2 regions of the Gracilibacillus salinarum genome follow, and region 2 is predicted to be linked to the other one. Evidence: riboswitches for the same ligand, from Rfam matches in the RefSeq annotation. Region 2 holds a riboswitch; the other holds the start of a gene.

Region 1 (4,204 bases), 1.8 Mb from region 2:
ATGTAAGGTGTCGCTGTATCATCTTCAATAAAAATCGCATCTTCCACTGGTACGAAGCCTGCTTCCACAGCTACCCCGTTATTAATGATTGATGCCGTAACATCAGGCAATACACGCGGTGTCTGTGCCGCAACCATTGGTACAAATTCAAGATTTTTTGGATTTTCAACGATAGCAGACAGATCGCCATTTCCGTCAAATCCTTCTTCTAATGTAATCAAACCAGCTTTCTCAGCTAAAAGTAACGCACGCCCCATATTAGTGGCTTCCTGTGGCAGTGCAATTTTAGCGCCGTCTGGAACTTCACTTATATCTTCAATTTTTTCAGAATAAAAACCCATTGGTGCGATTATTGTCGTTGCAATTGGTGCTAAATCAAGATTTCTTTCTTCAATAAAAGAATCAAAATAAGATACCGTCTGAAAAGCATTTAAATCAATATCGCCATCTGCTAAAGCCATATTAGGACGAACATAGTCGGAGAATTCTACAAGCTCGAGGTTAATGCCTTCTTCCGCAGCTTTCTCTTTCACAAATTCCCAGATCGGAACACCCGAACCGTTCAAACCGATTTTCAATGTTACTTCTTCACTTTCACTGTCCCCGGCACTCGCTGAATCGTCACTGCCACAGCCTGCCAGAATTCCTGCAATTAAAATTAATAAGACCAATAATTTCTTTTTCAATGAAAAAACCTACCTTCTTCGTGATGTTTTGGATAATGTATTTCCTAGTGATTGAATCAGCTGTACGATTAATACGAGCAGTAAAACCGTCACAATCATAATATCTGTTTCAAAACGCTGGTAACCGTATGCTATCGCTAAATCGCCCAGTCCACCACCGCCGACAAAACCAGCCATCGCCGATGCACCAACGATCCCGATCGTCGCAATCGTAATATTCAAAATTAAAGAACTGAATGCTTCTGGAACCATGACGCGAAAAATAATTTGCCAAGGCTTCGCACCCATCGCTTCTGCTGCCTCAATCATGCCAGGTGATACTTCCAGCAGACTGCTCTCTACTAATCTTGCAATATATGGTGCTGCAAAAACGACTAACGGCACAATTGCTGCCGCTGTACCAATCGTCGTCCCAATCAGCAATCTAGTAAACGGTATGATAGCAACAAGCAAAATAATAAAAGGAATCGATCGCAAGAAATTAATTATGCCATTCAGCACATTAAAAAATGGCTTATTACCATATAAATTACCTGGTCTTGTGATCACTAGAATAATCCCCAGTGGTAGTCCTAAAATTAAAGAAAATGCCAGCGAGAATCCTACCATTTGCAGTGTTTGCAGGGTCGCGTCCAAAATTCTTGGCCAAAAATCCATTAACTTAATGTCCATCTGCTGTAACCTCCTCTACTCTTACTCTGCTGTTGATAAACTGATATGCCTGTTGGATGTCACTGGACTTTCCTCGCAATTCGACGACCAAATTACCGAATGGACGGCCTTGCAGCTCCACGATCTGCCCGAACAAAATATTGGTGTGCACATCATATCGCTTGGCAACTTCTGAGATAAGCGGCATTTCCGTCGAATCATTTTCAAAAGTTAACCGATAGATGGCGCTATTGCCTTGTGAATGCGTCACCTTGTCCATCACCGATTGCGGCAGCTCGTCGTTCATAACCGTTTTGACAAAATTCTTCGTCGTTTGCTGCTGTGGATTAGAAAAGACATCAAAGATCGAACCTTCCTCGATGACCCTGCCTTCTTCCATGACTGCTACACGATCACAGATCTCTTTAATTACTTGCATCTCATGGGTAATCATTAAAATTGTAATGTGATACTCATCTCTTACTTTTCGCAATAAATCAAGAATCGAACTCGTTGTCTGCGGGTCCAATGCAGAGGTCGCTTCATCACAAAGCAATATCTCCGGGTCAGTAGCCAATGCCCTCGCAATGCCGACACGCTGCTTCTGTCCGCCAGACAGCTGTTCCGGATAATGATCCGCTTTATCCGCTAATCCGACAAACGCTAGTAATTCCTCTACTTTTTGCTTGATTTTAGCCCGCGGTACTCCCGCTAACGATAATGGAAAACCAACATTATGAAAGACAGTCTTCGATTCTAGTAAATTAAAATGTTGAAAAATCATGCCAATTTTTCGGCGCACGTCTATCAATTCACTTTTTGATAGACTTAACAGATCGTTGTGATTAACAAGGACTTTACCGATATCGGGCCTTTCCAACAAGTTGACACAGCGTATCAAGGTACTTTTTCCAGCGCCACTAAAACCAATCACGCCAAAAATTTCACCCCGGTCAATCGATAAGTTAACCTGATCCACTGCAGTTATTTTCCTGTCGTTCGTTGTGTACGTCTTACTGATGTTCTGAAACTCAATCATAGCCTCACTCTTTTCTACCGTATTGTGTAGTGTCTTCAGATGAATTTAAAACAAAAAAATCTTCCCTTCATTCTTAGAAGAGAAGATTCAATAAGTATGTATTAAACTCCTCTTATCTTCCAAGTGAACGGTTCACTTGATGGAATTGGCACGCTCTTTTTATTCCGTAAACAGAATAAAACCCGTTGCCGAGGTTTCGCAGGGCCAGTCCCTCCACCTCTCTGGATAAGAATGAAAATAGTATGAATTTTTAAATAGCAATGTTGTTATTTTAAAGCACACATTACCTTTTGTCAACATATTCTGACAATTTGTGCAACTCTTACATCCAGCTTAGTTGCGCACGTTCTACAACAGCCTTCATTTGCTTATCCGGATGAAACAACAAATCGCCATGACCAACCGCCAGCACAGAAGGGTGCAGATTCGCTAATCGCTCTGCTGTTTCCACCGCCTTTTTTTTATCCCATGTAGCCCAGGCAGGAAACGGAAACTGCCAGCGGACATCTCCGGAAACAGCTAATCCGCCGAATGTCTGGAAGGCATCCCCTGCTATCAGACTATGATCGTTCACATTCAAAAAAGACATACTGCCCGGTGAATGCCCAGGTGACAGGATCGCTTTCAAAGAACCGATTTGAGTACCATCTTCAATTTGCTGAAATGGCACACGATTGATTTGTTTTTTCAGCCCACCCTTCAGCATTTTCAAATCTTCAGCAGGTACGAAAATATCCACCTCCGGCAGATCGGCTTTCAATCCAGCCAACGCTCCAATATGATCACTATGAATATGTGTGAGGACTATCTTTTCAATTGGCTTACCGATTTCAGCCGCAGCTTTGACAATCGCATTCTTGAAAAAAGGTAATCCTGCATCAACAAGTGTAAGGGATTGTTCCTCCTCTACAATATAACAGTTCACCGGAAAAAATCTCGGCATAAAGGCTAGCTGATACAGCTGATTAGTCTTCGTTATTTTCATCATCATCATCCACTCCCCATCCATAGATACGTTTGAAGGCATAAAGGGTTACATAAATATAAGAAAATAAAGGAAAGCTAACAGTAACACTATGCATGCCAGGAGGTAACTATGACAATCGTCCGACTAGGCTATGTGGCCATGAGTAAATATGTAAAAAATGCCTCACCTTCTCAAACGATGACTTTTAAGCAATTTGAAACCATAAGAGATCGGGAAGCCGCCATTCGCAAATTAGAGCGAATCTCCCTCGATAATTTACATAACACGTTACGAATTTTAAAGCATAACCGAGCATCTGACATCTTTTTTTACCGTCTGACCTCACGACTTATCCCACTAGCCAATCATCAGGAACTGCTGGATTGGCATTATATGAAGCCATTACGGAAGAAATTGATCGAAATCGGTAACTATGTAAAGCAGCATCACATGCGGATTGACTTCCATCCGGACCATTTTGTCGTGTTAAATTCTATCAAAAAAGAGATACTGAAAAATTCCATTCTGACCCTGAGAATGCATTATTTGTTGCTCAAAAGAATGGGCATCAACCCTGAGCATCGCTGCGTCATTCATGTTGGCGGTAAATATAAGGAAACCGAGAGATCACTGGAGCGCTTCATCGACAACTGGATGCTTGTCCCGAGAACGATACAACAAATGATGATGCTGGAAAATGATGATACCTCCTTCACGCTAGATGATACGCTGTTCTTATGCGAGAAATTAGGCATCCCTCTCGTCTTCGATTATCATCATCACCTTGCTCATCATCAAAAAGATAACTGGACGGAAAACTGGGAACGGATTGTTCAGACATGGAAGCACTCGCCGCTTCCT
Region 2 (4,204 bases):
CGTTTTGCACTGCCTAACAGTGAAGTTATGATTCACCAGCCACTTGGCGGCACACAAGGTCAAGCGTCTGATATTCAGATCCATGCAAATCGTATTATCGAGATGCGTAAAAAACTAAACCAAATTCTTGCGGAACGCACTGGTCAACCACTAGAGGTAATCGAAAAAGATACAGATCGTGATAATTTCATGACAGCTGAACGTGCAAAAGAATATGGTTTAATCGATAAAGTAATGGAGCATAAACCATCTGATTTAAATTAAGTTAATCTAGAAAAAGTGGCGAAGTTTTAACTCGCCACTTTTTTTATTTACATGTTAAAAGAAAATTTGGCTTAAAACTGAGAAAATAATATACAAGTTCTTATAATACGGATTATGTATAGCTGCTTTATGCTTGCTGATAATTTCGAAATGATACATGTGCCAGGATTCCTTCTACCAACCACTTCGCGTCCTGCAGGCACGGATGGAGCTAGACCACTACTTGATTTACTTCTTTGCTGCCTTGCACCGAGGAAGCCTACTTCGAAACATTACTAGTAGACACAGGTGCAGACGTTGTGGATCTTCAACGCCTACCTGGTTGGCCTACGCTAGCGTAGTTACTCAACAATCTTTGGATCAGTTAGCATATTGATTGCATCCATAAATATCAGCATTTAATAACATAATGCTTAGAATCACTGCTTTTAGCTGTTATATACGTTGTAGCACTTCCTTAAGCGTAGGAAATAGGCGGAGACTCCCGTGGAATCAGCACGAGCTGAAGATCCACTTCATTTGTGCCTGTGTCTGCAAGTATTGCTTCGAAGTGAGCTTCCTCGGTACAAGGCAGCAAAGAAGTATTACAGGTAGTAGCCTAGCTGAAGCCGTGCCCACAGGACGCGGAGCCTATTTCCGGAGCTTTGCTAAGCAGATGAAATCTATCAAAATCACTACAATGTTAGAGAGTTTTACTTTGCATAATCCGTATTACAGGTATTTGTATTAAGATTGGCTGTAATTATCCGGTTTTATTTTTCCATGTTAAGCAAGCCAAATTGCTTCAAACGGACAAGCTGTAACCATCAGCCATTCAACACAATAATTAATAATATAAAAGAAACTTTCACTAATTCATCTTTTGTAACGCACTTGATCACTAGTACGTAAACCAGTCCTGTAACAAGATCTTCACCTACCAGCAGCATCGTGATGATATCTAAAAGCGGGAGTGCTTCTGCAAGTATATCTACTTTCGTCTCCATGTCCGTCACCCTTTTCTGTTACATCGTATTTCGAGCGGCGTCAAAAGGTGCAACCCCTTGACGCACAGGCATTTTATGGTAATTAATAATATTCAAAATATTTGTTGACACCATTTTCAGAACATGCTAAAGTATATCTAACAAATGATAAACATAAGTAAACAACTCGGAATTGAATAGATTCTTATCCAGAGAGGTGGAGGGACATGGCCCTTTGATGCCTCGGCAACCATTAAGTGTCTGTTCACTTAATACAGGTGCCAATTCCACTGAGCGTTTAAGCTTGGAGAGATAAGAGAGCGAAGCCATTAGTTAAGTCTCTCTATCTCAAATAGCGAGATTTTTTTAATGATTACAACTAAATAGGTAAACTCTTATCCAGAGAGGCGGAGGGACTGGCCCGATGATGCCCGGCAACCATTAAGCAAATGCTTAAAAGGTGCTAATTCCTGCAGGTATTATCCTGACAGATAAGAGGAAGACTTCTGCATAGCTAATAAAAGCCTTCTTCTTATGAAGAAGGCTTTTTAATAATTAGAAAAGATTAAATTTTTTGAAAACTTGGGGAGGAAATAAACATGCCAAATTACAAGCATTCAACGTATGATCCAGAAACTATTCATTTACACGGCGGGCAGGCACCAGATCCAACAACAGGATCAAGAGCAGTGCCGATCTATCAATCTACTTCTTACGTGTTCCATGATACAGAGCATGCGGAACGGTTATTTGCACTGGATGAGCCTGGAAATATTTATTCCCGAATTGGTAATCCAACTGTAGACGTTTTTGAAAAGAGAATGGCGCTGTTGGAAGATGGAGTTGCAGCTGTTGCCACGTCATCCGGGATGTCTGCCATCACGCTTTCGATTTTGAATCTTGCTAGTGCAGGTGATGAAATTGTAGCAGGTGTGAACTTATATGGTGGTACGTATAATTTGTTTAATATAACGTTGCCAAGATACGGTATTAACGTAAAATTCGTCGATCCAACCGATCCAGAGAACTTTAAAGCAGCGATTAACGAAAATACGAAAGCTGTTTACGGTGAGATTATTGGGAATCCTGGTTTACAAGTGTTAGATATAGAAAGGGTATCAGATATTGCTCATGATGCGGGAATTCCTTTAATAATTGATAACACCTTCGCAACCCCATTTGGTTGTAAGCCGATTACATTAGGAGCGGACATTGTCGTTCATTCTGCAACAAAATGGATCGGGGGTCATGGTACTTCCATTGGTGGTGTAATTGTCGACGGAGGAAGATTTAACTGGAATTCAGAAAAATATCCAGCGTTTACAGAACCAGATCCAAGTTACAACGGTATCCGTTATGCGGTTGACTTTGGTACATTAGCCTTTATAACGAAGGTTCGCGTCCAGCTGTTAAGAGATTTTGGTGCTGCTTTAAGTCCATTCAATGCCTTCCAGCTATTGCAAGGGCTTGAAACACTTCACTTAAGAGTGGAACGACATAATCGTAATGCCCAGGAATTAGCGGAATATTTACACCAGCATGAAGCGGTAGAATGGGTGAGATATCCAGGCTTGGAAAACCATCCGTCTCATGAACTGGCAACGCGTATTCTGAATAACGGCTTTGGGTCGATTATCGTCTTCGGAATTAAAGGAGGACGTGACGCTGGACGCGACTTGATTAACAATGTAGCGCTATGGTCACATGTAGCAAACGTAGGGGATGCTAAATCCTTAATTATTCACCCGGCATCGACTACACATCAGCAATTAACAAAAGAAGAACTGGATAAAACAGGTGTATCCGAAGAATTAGTGCGTTTATCTGTTGGTATTGAATCGATCCGTGATATTCAAAACGACTTAGATCAAGCCCTAGTAAAAGCAACGGGAATCGGAACGGAAAAAGAAAAACAAATTGTTGTTAATGACGAAGGTATCATTAAATGGGCATTGAATTCACCATATGAACGTTATCAGGAAAATGGTGAAGAGCAAACTCGTCAAAAAACACTAGCAATCGTTGGATTAAGTGGAAAAGAAGCACGACCTAGCTATCGTCTTGCTAGAAAAATGCAACGTCTAGGCTATAAAATTATACCGGTAAACCCGAGAGAAACAGAGATTCTAGGTGAAAAAGCCTATCCTGATCTTAAGAGTGTTCCAGTGGATATCGATATTGTGCAAGTGTTCCGCAGTCCTGATGCAGCTATCGAAATTGCCAAAGAAGCAATCGAAGTGAATCCAAAAGTATTCTGGCTGCAAGAAGGTGTAGTATCACCGAAAGCAGAACAAGTAGCTTTAGAAGGTGGTCTGCAAGTTGTCCATAACCGTTGTACGTATAAAGAAGCACAACGTTTAAGAGGTACCATTTCGACTTATGCATGTGAAATTTAAACAAGAAAATAAGGGGGCAAAATCATGAGTAAAGCACCACTAATTGATTTCAGAAGTTTTCTTGCGATTGCCGTTTTCGGAATTATTGTTTTCTTCGCTGTTGGATGTTCATCCAGCAGTGAAGCTGAAACAAAACCGTCTGAAATCAGATTGGACTATGCTTACTATTCGCCAACCAGTTTGGTGTTAAAGAAATTTGGCTGGGCAGAGGAAGCATTTGCTGAGGAAGATATTGATGTATCCTGGACATTAAGTCAAGGGAGTAACAAAGCGATTGAATTTTTGAATAGTGATAGTGTTGACTTTGGCTCGACAGCAGGTGCAGCAGCACTTATAGCAGAATCAAATGGTGTACCGCTGGAGAATGTCTACGTATATTCTCAACCGGAGTGGACGGCATTAGTGACTAAAGAAGGATCGGGAATAGAAACGATTGAAGATTTAAAAGGCAAAAAAGTAGCAGCAACGCTTGGAACGGATCCATATATATTTCTGGTAAGAGCTTTAGATTCCGTTGGGATGACCGTTAATGATATCGAATTAGTAAACTTGCAGCATGCAGATGGTGGAAATGCATTA

The links. A riboswitch is a leader RNA that binds a small molecule or an ion and turns the genes downstream of it on or off. The one in region 2 is predicted to bind S-adenosylmethionine.
Region 1: linked by a shared signal. The riboswitch ahead of MUN87_RS08130 (methionine ABC transporter ATP-binding protein) and the one ahead of MUN87_RS21715 (PLP-dependent aspartate aminotransferase family protein) in region 2 are both predicted to bind S-adenosylmethionine.

The regions. Positions count from the first base shown of each region.
Region 1 is NZ_CP095071.1:1,727,297-1,731,500, forward strand. Features, by position in the region: gene MUN87_RS08120 (MetQ/NlpA family ABC transporter substrate-binding protein) at 1-686, opposite strand, end outside; gene MUN87_RS08125 (methionine ABC transporter permease) at 696-1,358, opposite strand; gene MUN87_RS08130 (methionine ABC transporter ATP-binding protein) at 1,348-2,376, opposite strand; SAM riboswitch class I at 2,486-2,608, opposite strand; gene MUN87_RS08135 (MBL fold metallo-hydrolase) at 2,699-3,361, opposite strand; gene uvsE (UV DNA damage repair endonuclease UvsE) at 3,473-4,204, shown strand, end outside.
Region 2 is NZ_CP095071.1:4,680,636-4,684,839, forward strand. Features, by position in the region: gene clpP (ATP-dependent Clp endopeptidase proteolytic subunit ClpP) at 1-264, shown strand, start outside; gene MUN87_RS21710 (hypothetical protein) at 1,071-1,250, opposite strand; SAM riboswitch class I at 1,432-1,548, shown strand; SAM riboswitch class I at 1,622-1,727, shown strand; gene MUN87_RS21715 (PLP-dependent aspartate aminotransferase family protein) at 1,829-3,625, shown strand; gene MUN87_RS21720 (aliphatic sulfonate ABC transporter substrate-binding protein) at 3,650-4,204, shown strand, end outside.